DNA from 2 places in the uncultured Bradyrhizobium sp. genome. Region 1 is predicted to be linked to the other one. Evidence: predicted binding sites of a transcription regulator. Region 1 holds the regulator's gene; the other holds the start of a gene.
The links. The regulator HrcA, encoded in region 1, represses chaperone genes, less so after heat shock. The targets are predictions, from matches to a motif close to GTTAGCACTCNCNNNNNGNGAGTGCTAAC.
Positions count from the first base shown of each region.

Region 2: the regulator HrcA is predicted to act here: its motif matches at 1,981-2,009, upstream of ACFE72_RS12790 (co-chaperone GroES).

Region 1 is NZ_CAXUNQ010000021.1:54,439-62,771, reverse strand. It holds gene ACFE72_RS13210 (hypothetical protein) at 1-97, shown strand, start outside; gene ACFE72_RS13205 (hypothetical protein) at 164-1,108, shown strand; gene pncA (bifunctional nicotinamidase/pyrazinamidase) at 1,224-1,940, shown strand; gene grpE (nucleotide exchange factor GrpE) at 1,959-2,561, opposite strand; gene hrcA (heat-inducible transcriptional repressor HrcA) at 2,669-3,757, opposite strand; gene rph (ribonuclease PH) at 3,971-4,693, shown strand; gene rdgB (RdgB/HAM1 family non-canonical purine NTP pyrophosphatase) at 4,878-5,516, shown strand; gene hemW (radical SAM family heme chaperone HemW) at 5,619-6,779, shown strand; gene ACFE72_RS13170 (penicillin-binding protein activator) at 6,899-8,110, opposite strand; gene rsmI (16S rRNA (cytidine(1402)-2'-O)-methyltransferase) at 8,328-8,333, shown strand, end outside.
Region 2 is NZ_CAXUNQ010000020.1:45,271-52,901, reverse strand. It holds gene groL (chaperonin GroEL) at 1-1,486, opposite strand, end outside; gene ACFE72_RS12790 (co-chaperone GroES) at 1,623-1,940, opposite strand; gene ACFE72_RS12785 (usg protein) at 2,309-2,593, shown strand; gene ACFE72_RS12780 (cupin domain-containing protein) at 2,741-3,262, shown strand; gene ACFE72_RS12775 (acyltransferase family protein) at 3,405-5,324, shown strand; gene ACFE72_RS12770 (NupC/NupG family nucleoside CNT transporter) at 5,415-6,665, opposite strand; gene ACFE72_RS12765 (SDR family oxidoreductase) at 6,815-7,579, opposite strand.

The sequences.
Region 1 (8,333 bases):
GACAAACGGCCCCTGTCCGGCCAGAAATGGCGGCCGGGAACGCGATCTTGGCTTGATCTATTGCCGGAACGGGGCAACCGTGAACAATGCAGCCTGACGGCGTCGGCGCAATGGCCGCAGAGCCGATCATCGAACGGCCTCAATGCAAACCCAATAGATTTTCATGAAACAGTTCGCACCGCTCATCGCATTTGCTTTTTTTTCGGCCGCATGCAGCGCGGCCTTCGCCGCCGACGTGGTGTATCCGCCGGGCATCCGGGTCGGCGTTGTGCCGATCGAAGGGCTTGTCATCTCGAAGACGTTCCCCGGCTTCGAGACGGAGGACCACGGCGTCAAGGTGTTGATCGCAGAACTTCCCCTTGCGGCCTATGGCGAGGTGGAGCATGCGTTCAGAACCAATTCCTTTCCGGGTGGCGCGAATGCCATCAAGCCGGAAGGCCTGCAGACCGCCGCCGGCGAGGGCTTTTATACCGTTGAAAGCGCCAAGGACGGCGCCGACACGGTACGGCGTTTTTCGATGATCATCCCCGGCGGCACGTTCTCCGGATATTTGGCGGCGCAGGTCCCGGAAAGCGCTACGAAAACCTATTCGGACGATGCGGTGCGGCAGATGTTCGCGTCGGCCGTCGTGCGCCAGCAGGTTCCGGTCGAGGAGCAGCTCGGACTGCTGCCGTTCAAGATCACCGAACTCGGCGCCTTCAAGAACGTCCGCACGCTGGCGCCCGGCGCCGCCATCCTCCTCGCCGACGGCAACGAGGAAACCGGGATCGAGTCGTCGTCTTACATGGTGATCGGCACCATCGCGTCGGCACCGACGCAACCGGAAGATCGCGGCCGCTTTGCGCAGCAGGCTGCGGGCCAGATTCCCGGCTTGCGCGATGGACGCATCACGATGTCCGAATCTCTGCGGATCGACGGCTCGCCCGGATATGAAACGCGCGTCGAGGCCACCAGCGGCAAGGCCAACACGCCGGTCACGGTGGTCCAATGGCTGCGGTTTGGCAGTGCCAACCAGGCGCTGCGGATCATCGCAAGCACGCCACGGGACGATTGGTCCAAGGCGTTTCCGCGCTTCCGCGCGGTGCGCGACGGAATCCAGCCGCGCTGAGACCGCAATCGCGGCCCCGGCTTGCCGGAAGATTTGATCCGTTCCCGGCACCCGGCCGCCTTTACGCTGCCGCGACGACCTGATTTGCTGACCGGGTCTTCAAGGGAGATTCAACATGGTGGACCGCAGACAAATTCTGGCGGGCGTGGCCGGCATCGCCGCCGCCGGGCTCGTTCCGAAGCGCCTTCAGGCTGCAGCTTCGATCAAGGTTGACGACACATCGGCGCTGGTGGTCGTCGATGTGCAGAACTGTTTCCTGCCCGGCGGCAGCCTCGCCGTGAAGGAGGGCGACCAGATCGTCACGGTGATCAACAAGATGGCCAGGGGCTTTGCCCATGTCGTGATGACGCAGGACTGGCATACCGAAGGCCACGTCTCGTTTGCGTCGAGCCATGCCGGGAAAAAGCCGTTTGAAACGATCGATCTCAAATACGGCAAGCAGGTATTGTGGCCGGACCATTGCGTGCAGGGCACCGACGGCGCCGCGCTTTCGAAAGAGCTCGCGATCCCGCACGCCGAACTCATCATCCGCAAGGGCTATCACAAGGACGTCGACAGTTACTCCGCCTTCACCGAGGCCGACGGCAAGACCACGACGGGACTGGCGGGTTATCTCACCGCCCGCAAGCTCAAGCGTCTGTTCCTGGCCGGGCTCGCGACCGACTTCTGCGTGGCCTGGACGGCGCTCGACGCCCGCAAGGCCGGGTTCGAAACCTACGTCGTCGAGGACGCCTGCCGCGGCATCGACACCCAGGGCTCGCTGGCCAAGGCCTGGGCCGATATGGCAAAGGCCGGCGTCAAACGCATCCAGTCGGCGGACATCGTGGTCTGAGCGCCGATCCGAACCGGATCAGCCGGCCTGTTCGGCAGCGCCGGCCTTCGCACCCCCCTTGGAGACCGCGACGAGGGCTGGACGCAACACGCGCTCGCCGATCATGTAGCCCGCCTGCACCACCTGCATGACGGTGCCCGCGGGCACCGATGCGTCGGGCACTTCGTACATCGCCTGCTGGAAATTCGGATCGAATTTTTCGCCCGACGGATCGAATTTCTTGACCCCGTTTTTTTCCAGCGTGTTGAGCAGCGACCGCTCGGTAAGTTCGACGCCTTCGATCAGCGCCTTGAGGCCGGGATCCGCCGCCGCCTTGGCTTCGGCCGGGACGGCATCCAGCGCGCGCTGCAGATTGTCGGCGATATCGAGCACGTCGCGCGCAAATCCGGAAATGCCGTAGGTCCGGGCGTCGGAGACCTCGCGCGCCGTGCGCTTGCGCAGGTTTTCCATTTCCGCCAGCGTGCGTAGCATCTTGTCGCGCGATTCCGCGGCTTCCTTGGCCAGGGCTTCCACCGCGCCATCTTCCGGATCGTCGGGCATGATGTAAGGCTTGGAAACCACCGGCTCGGCGTCCTGCGCCGGTTTCGCCGGATTGTCGTTGTGCCCGTTGGGATCGGCCATCACACTGCCTTCTCGAAAATCTGTTCAGGTTGAATGGGGATTGCTGGGCCGCATATCGTGCTTTAGCGGCAGAAAATCAAGCGGAACCGGTCCGTCTCGGCGTCCGGCTACCCGCCCAGCATCTGGCTCACGATCCGGGCGGCGTAGTCCACCATCGGAATGACCCGCGCGTAATTCAGCCGGGTCGGCCCGATGACGCCGAGCACACCGACGATATGCCCCGCGCCGTCGCTGTAGGGCGCGATGATGGTGGAGGAGCCGGACAGCGAAAACAGCTTGTTTTCCGATCCGATGAAAATTCGCACGCCCTCGGCGCGTTCCGCGCGCCCCAGCAGGTCGATCACGCCGCGCTTGGTTTCGAGATCGTCAAACAGCAATCTCACCCGCTCGAGATCCTCCAGCGCGTGCAGATCCTCGAGCAGGTTGGCATGGCCGCGCACGATCAATTGCCGGTCGTCGTTGTCGCCGCCGGACCAGCTTGCGATGCCGGCCGCGATGACTTTCTGGGTAAGCAGGTCGAGTTCGGCGCGGTTCTGCGTCAATGCGGTTTCGAGTTCGAGGCGCGCCTCGGCCAGTGTGCGGCCGCGAATCCGCGCATTGAGGAAATTCGATGCCTCCGTGAGCGCCGACATCGGAACGCCCGGCGGCAGCGCCAGCACGCGATTCTCGACCTGCCCGTCTTCAGCGACCAGCACCACAAGCGCCCGCTCCGGCTCCAGCCGCACGAACTCGATATGCTTCAGCCGCGAATTGGATTTCGCGGTCAGCACCACCGCCGCCGCCCGGGTCAGGCCGGACAGCCGCGTCAGCGCCTCGCCGAGGGCGGCTTCGACCGATTGCGCCTTGCCGACGGAGACGAGTTGGGTCTGGATCGACTGCCGCTCCGGTTCGGTGAGATCGCCGACCTGCATCAGCGCGTCGACGAAAAACCTTAAGCCCAGTTCGGTCGGCAACCGCCCGGCGGAGGTATGCGGCGCATAGATCAGGCCGAGCTGCTCGAGGTCCGACATCACGTTACGGACCGAGGCCGGCGACAGCGGCACCGTGATCAGGCGCGAAATGTTACGCGAGCCGACCGGTTCGCCGGTCGCGAGATAACTCTCGACGATTTGACGAAAAATATCCCGTGAGCGCTCGTTGAGCTGGGCGAGCCCGGCATTCGGCGCGATCAGCCCGATCGGATCGTGGTGAGCCACTGGCACTCCCGCGTGCATGATCCGCCAAACGACGCACGGTTGGCGGGGATCATGCGCTATCTAACACTAAACTGGCCTCAATTTGTCCATCTCCGGGCGCAGATACAAGCCGGCATTGCGCCGACAGCTTCGGCCGGCCCTTGCCGTTGCCGCTTCCCGTCCCTAAAAGCACCGCGGCACCACCTTTTTCCTTAAATTACCGGAGGATTTCCCATGCGGCCAAGCCGCCGTGCGCCCGACGAACTGCGCGCCGTGTCGCTGGAACGCGGCGTGGTCAAATATGCCGAGGGTTCCTGCATGGTTAAATTCGGCGATACCCATGTGCTGGTGACGGCGACCTTGGAGGAACGGCTGCCGCCATGGCTCAAGGGCCAGGGCCGCGGCTGGGTCACGGCGGAATACGGCATGCTGCCCCGGGCCACGGTGGAGCGCACCCGCCGCGAAGCCTCCGCCGGCAAACAGAACGGCCGTACCGTCGAAATCCAGCGCCTGATCGGCCGCTCGTTGCGCGCGACCCTCGACCTCGAGGCCCTGGGCGAGCGCCAGATCACGGTGGATTGCGACGTGATCCAGGCCGACGGCGGCACGCGGACGGCCTCGATCACCGGCGCCTGGGTAGCCCTTGCCGACTGCATCGGCTGGATGAAGAACCGCAACATGTTCAAGCCCGGCACCAGCGATGTGCTGCGCGACAACGTCGCTGCGATCTCGTGCGGGATCTATAACGGCACGCCGGTCCTCGACCTCGACTATGCCGAGGATTCCGAGGCCGACACCGACGCCAATTTCGTGATGACCGGCGATGGACGCATCATCGAGGTTCAGGGCACGGCGGAAAAAACCCCGTTCTCGCAGGACGAATTTCTGGCGCTGATGGCGCTGGCGAAGAAGGGCGTTGCCCGGCTGGTGGATTTGCAAAAAATGGCGGTGGCGTGATTCGTAACCGGTCGTCATGCCCGGGATGCACACATCTCGCCGTCATTGCCGGGCTCGACCTGGCAATCCATCCGCTTCGAACGACTCTTTCCGAAGATGGATGGATACGCGGGTCGGGCCCGCGTATGACGAGAGGTGGGAATCCGGTAGGGACGAGCCCGACCATGACGGATTATAAATGCGCATGACTCAGCATCGTCGAATCACCGGCAAGCTCGTGATCGCGACCCATAATCCCGGCAAGCTGGCCGAGATGCGCGAACTGCTGGCGCCGCACGGCGTCGAGGCCGTCTCCGCCGGCGAACTCGGCCTCCGCGGGCCGGAGGAAACCGGCGACAGCTTTCGTGCCAACGCGCGGATCAAGGCGGTTGCGGCGGCGCGCGCCGCGGAGCTGCCGGCATTTGCCGACGATTCCGGGCTGGTGGTGGACGCGCTGGACGGCGCGCCGGGCATCTATTCGGCGCGCTGGGCCGGCGAAAGCAAGGATTTCACGGCGGCGATGACGCGGATCGAGCGCCTGCTGCAGGAACGCGGCGCCACCACGCCGCCGCAACGCCGCGCGCATTTCATCTCCGCATTATGCGTCGCCTGGCCCGACGATCATCTCGAGGAGGTCGAGGGGCGCGTGGACGGCGCGCTGGTGTGGCCGCCGCGCGGCGGCGCCGGATTTGGCTACGACCCGGCGTTCCTGCCGGACGGCCATAGCCGCACCTTCGGCGAAATGACCAGCACCGAGAAGCACGGCCTGCCGCCGATTGGCCTCGGGCTGTCGCATCGCGCCCGCGCCTTCGTGAAACTGGCGGAGATCTGCCTTGCTGGCTGACGCGCCAGATCAAACCGCGTCATGCCCGGGGTCGCGCCGGGCATCCACGTCTTTCCTTGCCGTCTTCACGGCAAGACGTGGATGGCCGGGACACGCCCGGCCATGACCGTCTCTTCGGCAAATACTGCTTTTGGCGTTTATGTGCACTGGCCGTTCTGCCTGTCGAAATGCCCGTACTGCGATTTCAACAGCCATGTGCGCCATGCAGCCATAGACGAGGCGCGGTTTGCACGCGCCTTTGCGCGCGAGATCGAAACCACGGCGGCGCGGACGCACGGCCGCGAGGTGTCGTCGATCTTTCTCGGCGGCGGCACCCCCTCGCTGATGCAGCCGCGCACGGTCGGCGCCATCCTGGATTCGATTGCAAGGCACTGGCGCGTCGGGCCTGACGTCGAAGTCACCCTGGAAGCCAATCCGACCAGCGTCGAAGCTACCCGCTTTCAAGGCTATCGCGCCGCCGGCGTGAACCGGGTGTCGCTCGGCGTCCAGGCGCTCGACGATGCATCGTTGAAAGCGCTGGGACGCCTGCATACCGCGCGCGAAGCGCTGGACGCGGTCGCAATCGCGCGCGCGGCCTTTCAGCGATACTCGTTCGACCTCATCTACGCCCGCCCCGGCCAGACCCCGCAGATGTGGGCGGATGAATTGAAGCTGGCGATCTCGGAAGCCGCGGAACATCTGTCGCTCTACCAGCTCACCATCGAAGAAGGCACGCCCTTCTTCGGCCTGCACGCGGCGGGCAAGCTGAAGACGCCGGATGAAGCGATCGCGCGCGCGCTGTATGACGTGACGCAGGAGGTGTGTTCGCAGCAGGGCCTGCCGTCCTACGAGATTTCCAATCATGCGCGCATTGGCGCCGAGTGCAGGCACAACCTCGTCTACTGGCGCGGCCAGGAATATGCCGGTGTCGGCCCCGGCGCGCATGGCCGCCTCGATATCGACGGATTAAGGCACGCCACCGCGACCGAAAAGCGTCCCGAGAGCTGGCTGATGCGCGTCGAGGCGACGGGCAGCGGCGCCGTTACCGACGATGTCTTGAACAGCGAAGAACGCGCCGATGAATTCTTGCTGATGGGCTTGCGGCTTGCCGAGGGCATCGATCCGCACCGCTACCAGGCGCTGTCGGGGCGGCCGCTCGACCCCGCCCGCATTGCGATCCTGCGCGACGAAGGCGCCATCACCGTCGACGCCGACGGACGGCTGCGCGTGACGCAAGCCGGATTTCCGGTGCTCGATGCCGTTGTAGCTGATCTCGCCGCGTAGCATGGGTGATTGCGCGCGAAGCGATCCAGCCTTGCGGGCGCAATAGCGCAGCGTATTGCGCCGCGCCGCCTGCGGAATGGCGGATTACGCTTTTGGCTGATCTGCCCTGCGGGCTTTTCTTAAGCGCCGAAACTTTTCGGCGAGCCGGCGACTGGCTGGCCGCCGCCCGATCCGACGCGCATGACGGCCAGCCCGCGTTCATTGGTGCCGTCGGTCCGAAACCGGAACAGGCCGTCGATGCCGGCAAAGCCCGATGGATTGGTCAGCACTTCCGGCGAAAAACGCTGGCCGCCCTGCGTTCGCGCCAGCGCGGCAACCAAGGCCACCGCATCGTAGGCCAGCGTCGCGGTACGCACCGGCTCGCCGCCGAATTTGGTTCGATAGCGGCCCGCGAAACTGCGGAAGCCGGCCGGATCCGGCGCGGCGTACAGACCGCCCTGCAGCGCAGGGCTCGCGAACACGCGCGGATTGTCCCAAAGCCCGGTGCCGAGAAGCTGGATGTTCTTCAAATTCGCGCCGGCCGCGGTCAATGCATCCGCGATTCCCACCACCGCGTCGCCGTCATCGGCGAGAAACAGCGCATCGGCCTGTCCGAGCGCCTGCGCCAGGGTCCGCGCCGCGCCGGCCCGATCGGCGCCGTATTTTTCGAACGCGGCGATGCGCCCGTTCCTGCGGCCCACCGCCTGCTTGAACGCAACCTCCACGACATTGCCGTAGGCATTTTCAGGCAGCAATGCCGCGTAGGACCGCTTTCCGGTGCTCGCGGAATATTCGATGATGCGGTTGACGTCGGATTCCGGGAGGAAGCTCAAGAGATAGACGCCGCGGCCGGCCACGCTCGAATCGGTCGAGAAGGCGATCATCGATACGCCGCGCGTGCGCGTCAGTTGTGCCGCCGCCGGAACCGACACCGCAAACAGCGGCCCGAGAATGATCTCCGCGCCCTCGTCGAGCGCCTGCTGGGTGCCCTGTTGCGCGCCTTGGGGGGTGCCGGCGTCATCCTTGATCAGCAACTGGACATTGGGGTTTTGAAATTCCGCCAGCGCCATTTCGGCGGCGTTCTTCATGGACTGCGCCGCCACGCCGGCATTGCCGGCCGCCGACAGCGGCAGAAGCAGTCCGACCTTGACCTGGCCGCTGCCCACCGCGAGCGGCTCCTGCGGCGGACCGGCCGGAGCGGGCTGGGAGCCGCCGACCGGATTTGAAAACGAGCTGAGAGTCTGCTGGACCCCCGAACACGCCCCCAGCAAAGGCGCGCCAAGAATCAGCCCGACCGCCGTCCGCCGGGTGGTTCCCGGACGCTCAGAATTGGGATTGCGCGGGCTTGCCATCGTGTCTTTCCATGGATCGACCCCCAGATCGATCCGAAACCAACCTGCAAACCATCTGGAAGGCAGATTCAGTCATATTGTCGGCGAATGGTTAACCAAAACAAAAGGTTTATGTTCATCGAAAGCCCCTGACGCAATGAAGCCGGCAGACCGCCCGCTGGTCGTGCGGGAGCAGGACGATTGTGGCGGATTACCCCGGTCCGCTCTAGACTGCATTATGCGC
Region 2 (7,631 bases), on a different contig from region 1:
CGATGATGCCCTTCTTGACGAGGTCGCCATAGGTCCCGGTCTGCGAGTCGAACCCGTGGGTGTACGAATCGTTTTCCAGAATCTTGCCGACGATGACGGAGCCATCCTCGCCCGCGTTGATCGCGATCTGGCGCGCCGGGAACGACAGCGCCTTGCGCACGATCTCGACGCCGGTCTTCTGGTCGTCGTTGGCGGTCTTGACGCGCTTGAGCTGTTCGGAGGCGCGCAACAGAGCGACGCCGCCGCCCGGTACGATGCCTTCTTCAACCGCCGCACGGGTTGCATGCATCGCGTCATCCACGCGATCCTTGCGCTCCTTCACCTCGACTTCGGTAGCGCCACCGACGCGGATCACCGCGACGCCGCCGGCGAGCTTGGCGAGACGCTCCTGCAGCTTCTCGCGGTCATAGTCCGAGGTGGTTTCCTCGATCTGCGCCTTGATCTGCGCCACCCGCGCTTCGATGTCGGTCTTCTTGCCGGCGCCGTTGACGATGGTGGTGTTTTCCTTGTCGATCATCACTTTCTTGGCACGGCCGAGCATGGCCAGCGTGACGTTTTCCATCTTGATGCCGAGATCTTCCGAGATCGCTTGGCCACCGGTCAGCACCGCGATGTCCTGCAACATGGCCTTGCGGCGATCGCCGAAGCCCGGCGCCTTGACGGCTGCAACCTTGAGGCCGCCGCGCAGACGGTTGACGACGAGGGTAGCAAGAGCTTCGCCTTCGACGTCTTCAGCGACGATCACCAGCGGCTTGCCGGTCTGCACCACGGCTTCCAAGAGCGGAAGCAGTTCGTTGAGGTTGGAGAGCTTCTTCTCGTTGATCAGGATGTAGGCATCGTCGAACTCGACGCGCATCTTGTCGGCGTTGGTGACGAAGTAGGGCGAGATGTAGCCGCGGTCAAACTGCATGCCTTCGACGACGTCGAGCTCGGTCTCAAGGCTCTTGGCCTCTTCAACCGTGATGACGCCCTCGTTGCCTACCTTCTTCATGGCGTCGGCGAGGAACTTGCCGATTTCGGCATCGCCGTTGGCCGAAATGGTTCCAACCTGGGCGATTTCCTCATTCGAGGTGACCTTCTTGGAATTCTTCACGAGGTCGGCGACCACGGCGTCGACCGCCAGATCGATACCACGCTTGAGGTCCATCGGGTTCATGCCGGCGGCAACCGACTTGGCGCCTTCGCGAACGATCGCAGCGGCAAGAACCGTCGCGGTGGTGGTGCCGTCGCCGGCAGCGTCGGCTGACTTGGAGGCGACTTCGCGCACCATCTGGGCGCCCATGTTCTCGAACTTGTCCTCAAGCTCGATTTCCTTGGCGACGGTGACGCCGTCCTTGGTGATGCGGGGCGCGCCGAACGACTTGTCGAGCACGACATTGCGGCCCTTGGGACCGAGGGTAACCTTCACCGCATTGTTGAGAATGTCGACGCCGCGCAGCATCCTGTCGCGGGCATCGACGCCGAATTTGACTTCTTTACTAGCCATGTTGGGATCTTCCTTTAAAAACCGGTTCTGACGTCATGGCCGGGCTTGTCCCGGCCATCCACGTCTTTGTGCGTGGATCGAAGGGAAGACGTGGATCACCGGGACAGGCCCGGTGATGACGGCTCCCGTAAATTGCTTAAGCGGCCTTCTTCTTGGCGGCCGGGTAATCGGTGAGGACGCCCATGATGTCGCTCTCCTTCATGATCAGCAGTTCCTGACCATCGAGTTTGACCTCGGTGCCGGACCATTTGCCGAACAGCACGCGGTCGCCAACCTTGAGATCGATCGGAATAAGCTTGCCGGCTTCGTCGCGGCCGCCCGGCCCCACAGCGGTGATCTCGCCCTGCGACGGCTTTTCCTTAGCGCTGTCCGGAATGATGATGCCGCCTGCGGTCTTCTCTTCGGCGTCGATACGCTTGACCACAACGCGGTCGTGAAGCGGACGGAATTTCATGCAGTCCTCCTAAGTTTCTGAAGATATTGCGATTTCAATATTTGGCAGTCGATGCCAGCGAGTGCCAGCATACCGGTCACGACATAGGCCGAATGTTCCGGGTAAACAAGGCCTTGTAGCAAATTTTTTGGCACTCGACCATCGTTGCTGCCAACCTGCCAATGACCGACGACGCGGGCCGGGGCGCCACAGGTCAATGTTAGCACATGCGGTAAGCCGCTGCCAGTGCACGAAATCTCAACACATTATTAAACTTTTAGGCTTGTGATGGGTTGGTGTCGTGCGTCACATTTGTTCCATGAGCGTCTCTGCCGGGTGGCTCCCGGGGGCAGCCATCTCGTGAGTGCGCTCCAGCGATGGAGGTAGGCATGGTCTCGCGGGTTGGGGTTTCCGAGGACTTTCGGAAGCAGGTGCTAGGTTACGGGCTGACAACGGCGCAAATTCTGTATCGCATGCCCGATCATCCGTCGCTGCTGCAAACCTACGTCTGGCAGAATTACGATCTGTTTCCGAAATTTCCGGCGCTGAAGGACTTTCTCGCCTTCTGGGAAAAGTCGCTCGACGGTCCGTTGTTCGCCGTCACGGTCGCGCATTCCAAGCTGATCAAGCCTGCCGAGCTGCGCGCGGTGGATGGCGTGTTCAGGTTGCACTGAGCGACGCGCCGGTCTGCAAGCTGCGTCATACCCGGGCTTGACCCCGCGTATCCATCCATCTTCGAGTCGTTCGCTGATGGATTGCCGGGCCACGAAAGCTGCGATTTGTGCTAGACCTTCTCCGGCAACAAAAGGGGAGAAGGGCTGATGGCCAAACAAAAGCCGGCCTCAAGGGCCGTGGTCCGCGCGACCGCGCAGAAGAAATCGTCCGCGCCGAAGATCGCCGTCAAATCCACATCGCGCGAACCGCTTAAAACCATGCCGGGCGCAAAGCCGCATCGGTCGAAGCAGCGCATCGCCATCAGCCATTATCGCGAGCAGGATTTTGCACCCAACGGCCTGAGGGCCTACGCGCATTACCGCGACCTCGGCATTGCCGCTGCGACCGATGGCCTGGCGCAGGCGCATGTGATTCGCCTGATCGGCCCGTGCAATCCGGCCGAAGTCTCAAAGCTGCATTTCCACGATATCGAATTCCAGATGGTCTATGTGCTGAAGGGCTGGGTGAAGACCTATCTGGAAGGGCAGGGCGAAACGCTGATGAAGGAAGGCAGCTGCTGGACCCAGCCGCCGCGCGTCAAGCATCTGATCCTTGATTATTCCGACCGATGTGAATTGCTGGAAATCATCCTGCCGGCGGAGTTCAAGACGGTCGAACTTTCGACGTGAGATCCGCCTCGACCCGCCGTCCCGGCGAACGCCGGGACCCGTCTCCCGTGCCGTCTTATTTTGAGCATCCTGTGAGCCGCCGTTCGTCCCGTGCGATGGCGATGGTTATGGGTCCCGGCGTTCGTCGGTACGACGGTTGCCGGTGACCTTCGCCTATCGCGAAGACATCGACTGGCTGCGCGCCATCGCCGTGCTGTCGGTGGTGGCGTTTCACTTTGAGGCGCCGGCCGTTTTCGGCGGTTTTGTCGGCGTCGACATCTTCTTCGTGATTTCCGGATATCTGATCACCGGGATCATCCAGTCGGACCTGGAGCGCGGCACGTTTTCGTTTCCGCGGTTTTACGAACGCCGGGTGCGGCGCCTGCTGCCGGCACTTTATGCGATGGTGGCGCTGACGGCGATACCGTCATTGCATTATCTGCTGACGTCGGAACGGCTGGAATTTTTCCGCTCCGTTGCTGCCGTGGTGACCTTCACCTCCAATCTGTTTTTCTGGCTTCAGACCGGCTATTTCGATCATGCGGCGGTGGAGAAGCCGCTGCTGCACACCTGGTCGCTCGCGGTCGAGGAACAGTTTTACTTAGGCTTGCCGCTGCTGCTGTGGGCGCTGCTGCGCAATGTGCGAAGAGAGAACGCGCGCTTGCGTCTTTCACTTGCGCAGGGCGTGCTGAGCGTTGCTTCCTTCGCGCTGGCGGTCTGGCTGATGAAAACCGACCGCTCCGCCGCCGCCTTTTTCCTGAGCCCGCCGCGGGCGTGGGAATTTATGATCGGCGGCATCGTCGCGGTCGACGGCTTTCCGGTGCCGCGGAACGCACGGTTGCGGCAGATCGCGCGGGGTACGGCCCTCGTGCTGCTGGCGATTCCGATATTCTCGCTGCGGCAGGGCCCGGGTTTTCCCGGCGTCAACGCGCTGCTGCCATGTATTGGCGCTGCGATGTTCATCTGGAGCGGCATCGGCGTGCCGACGCAGTCGCGAAACCCGGTTGCACCGCTTAACGTGGTAAAGTTCTTCGGCCGGATTTCGTATTCGCTGTATCTCTGGCACTGGCCGCTGTTCGCCTTCGCGCGATTTTCCAAGACCAGCCTGGTGTTGAATGGTTTCGACAAGGTCGCGCTGTTTGCGGCAACGGTTGCGATCTCCTATCTGTCATGGCGGTTTGTCGAACAGCCGTTCCGCAGGGGGTCGCTGGCGCCAAGGCGCCGCACGGCGTTCGGCATCGCCGGCCTCGGCACGGCCGTGCTGCTGATCGCGAGCGCCTGCGGAGTCGTTGCCGGCCGGACGCCGTCGGAAACCGACCGCAGCGCCTCGAAGCTCGAAGCGTACAATACTTATGATTATCGGCCGCTATTCCGATCCGGCAGCTGTTTTACCCAGAGCTGGAGCACGTTCGACGAAAAATGCCTGACGCCGGTACCGGGCAGGATCAATGTGCTGCTGTGGGGGGACAGTTACGCCGCGCAATATTTTCACGGCCTCCGCAACTCGGCTGATCCGCAAAGCATGAACATTCTGCAGGCGAGCCAGGCCGCGTGCATGCCGACCCTGGCGGCGGCAACGCAAGGCGTTGCCTCGTGCAAGGATTTTGCCGCGCGGATGGAGACGTTCTTCAAAGACAGCAGGCCGGACCTCGTCATCGTCTCCGCCGACTGGCTGGAATACGCCCGCGGGCCGCGCTTCGACGGCATGATTGCGGATCTCAAACATACCATCGCCGAACTCACCGGGCGCGGCATTGCCATGGTGCTGCTCGGTCCGCCCGTGCAATTCCGAAGCCGGCTGCCGTCGATGCTGATGCGGGCGCAGCTTCGCGGCGTCGATCTGCGCGCCGATGATTTTGTGCTGCCGGACATTTTCGCGCTGGATGCGCGGATGAGATCGGCGCTCTCGCCGCGCGAGAAATTCGCTTATATATCGGTCGTCAACGCGGTCTGCCCGGCGCGGCAATGCCCGCTCACGATCGGCGGAGACGTTCCGCTGGCGTGGGACCACGCGCATCTGACGGCGGAGGGGTCGGAGTATGTGGTGGGCAGGATTGCGTCGATGCTTGGGCTCAAGCAATGACTTTCAGCTCTTGATGCCCGGGCTTCCACGTCTTGCTTCTCTTCTCGCGGCAAAGCCGTGGATAGCCGGGACAAGCCGGGCCATGACGAATTAATTCAGCATCCCCACGATCGCCCCCATCAGGCACGTCACCAGCGTGCCCGATACGATCGACTTCAACCCGAGCGAGGCGATCTCGCCGCGCCGCTGCGGCGCCATGGTCCCGAGGCCGCCGATCATGATGCCGAGACTGCCGAAATTGGCGAAGCCGCACATCGCATACAGCATGATCAGCCGCGCGCGCGGGTCGAGCGCGCCGGGGTCGAGTTTTGCCAGTTCCACATAGGCGATCAGTTCATTCAGCACGGTCTTGATGCCCATCAGGCTGCCCGCGGTGGCGGCTTGCGTCCATTGCACGCCCATCAGCCAGCACACCGGCGCCATGGCATAGCCGAGCATGCGTTGCAGCGAGATCGCGGCGCCTGCGATATTCGGCAGCCGGCCAAGAATCGCGTTAGCCAAATGCACCAACGCCACCAGCACGATCAGCATTGCGACAATATTGAGCAGCAGTTCGAGTCCGGCTGCGGTGCCCTTGACGATCGCGTCCATGGTGCTGGAAGCGTGCAGGTCGGGATCGTCGAGCGCGCCGCCGGTATGCTTGCCGGTGGCTTCCGGTACCATGATCAGGCTGATCAGGATCGCCGCCGGCGCTGACACTACCGAGGCGATCACGAAATGCGCGGCGGCATCCTGGATAAGAGGCGCCAGCAGCGTCGCGTACAGCACGAGCACCGTGCCGGCGATCCCGGCCATGCCGCCGGTCATCACCAGGAACAGTTCGCTGCGCGTCAGTTGCGCCAGATACGGCCGGATGAACAGCGGCGCCTCCACCATGCCGAGGAAGATATTGGCTGATGTAGACAGACCGACCGCACCGCCGATGCCGAGGGTGCGCTCCAGGAGCCGGGCCATGCCGCGCACGATCGGCGGCAGGATGCGCCAGTAGAATAACAGCGTGGTGAGTGCGCTCATGACCAGCACCACGGGGAGAGCCTGAAACGCCAGGATGAAATCTGCGCCGGGCGACTTGAGGTCGAACGGCAGCGTGCCGCCACCGAGATAGCCGAACACGAAAGCCGTGCCTGCGCGCGCGGCGGCGGAGATGGTGCCGACGGCGTCGTTGATGGCGGAAAATGCGTGCGCGACGAACGGCAGCTTGATCAGCACGAGCGCGGTAAGAAGCGTAACGGCAAGGCCGATCGCCGCCTGCTTCAGCGACACCGCGCGCCGGTTTTCACTGATCGCCCACGCGATTCCCAACAGCGCGAATATGCCGAACGCCGATTGCAGCTGCTGCATCCGCCCACCCACGATGTCGTCCCCGCGAAGGCCGAGACCCATACACCCGGTTATCAGTGATACGAAGGTGTCGGCGACTTGCCAAACAATAATCGCCGGTGGTCATGGGTCCCCGCCTTGGCGGGGACGACGGTGGGGTGTGTTGCGCGTCACCCGCGCCCGACGAACGGCATCTTGCTGGCCATCACCGTCATGAACAGCACGTTGGCGTCGAGCGGCAGGCTTGCCATATAGGCGACGGCGTCCCCGACCGCCTTGGCGTCCATGCGCGGCTCCTGTTTCATGCTGCCGTCGGGCTGCATCACCCCGGGCCCGTTCACCATTCGGTCGGTCATCGGCGTTGCGGCATTGCCGATATCGATCTGCCCGACGGCGATATCATAGGCGCGCCCGTCGAGATTGCTCGCCCGCGTCAGTCCGGTGATGCCGTGCTTGGTAGAGGTATAGGGCGACGAGAACGGCCGCGGCGCATGCGCGGAAATCGAGCCGTTGTTGATGATGCGGCCGCCGCGCGGGGTCTGGTCCTTCATGATCCGGAACGCGTGCTGGGTGCACAAGAACGGCGCGGTGAGGTTGGTGTTCACCACCGCCTGCCATTGCGCAAGGCTCAGATCCTCGAACGGCAGCGGCGGCGCGCCCATGCCGGCGTTGTTGAACAGCACGTCGAGCCGTCCATAGACCTCCATCACCTTGGCGAAAAGTGCCGCGATCGACCCGGGGTCGGTCATGTCAGCGGTGACAGGCAGGCTCTTGCCGACGTTGTCGCCGAGCTTTTTCGTTTCTTCGAGCATTTCGAGACGTCGTCCGGCAAGCACCACGGTGAACCCGGCCGTCATCAGCGCCAGAGACGCGGCGCGGCCGACGCCGGTGCCGGCACCCGTGACGATTGCGATTTTTTCTGCGGCTGCTGCCATTTTGTTTCTCCCTGATTGTTCCTTGATTGTAAAACTACACCGCCGTCATTCC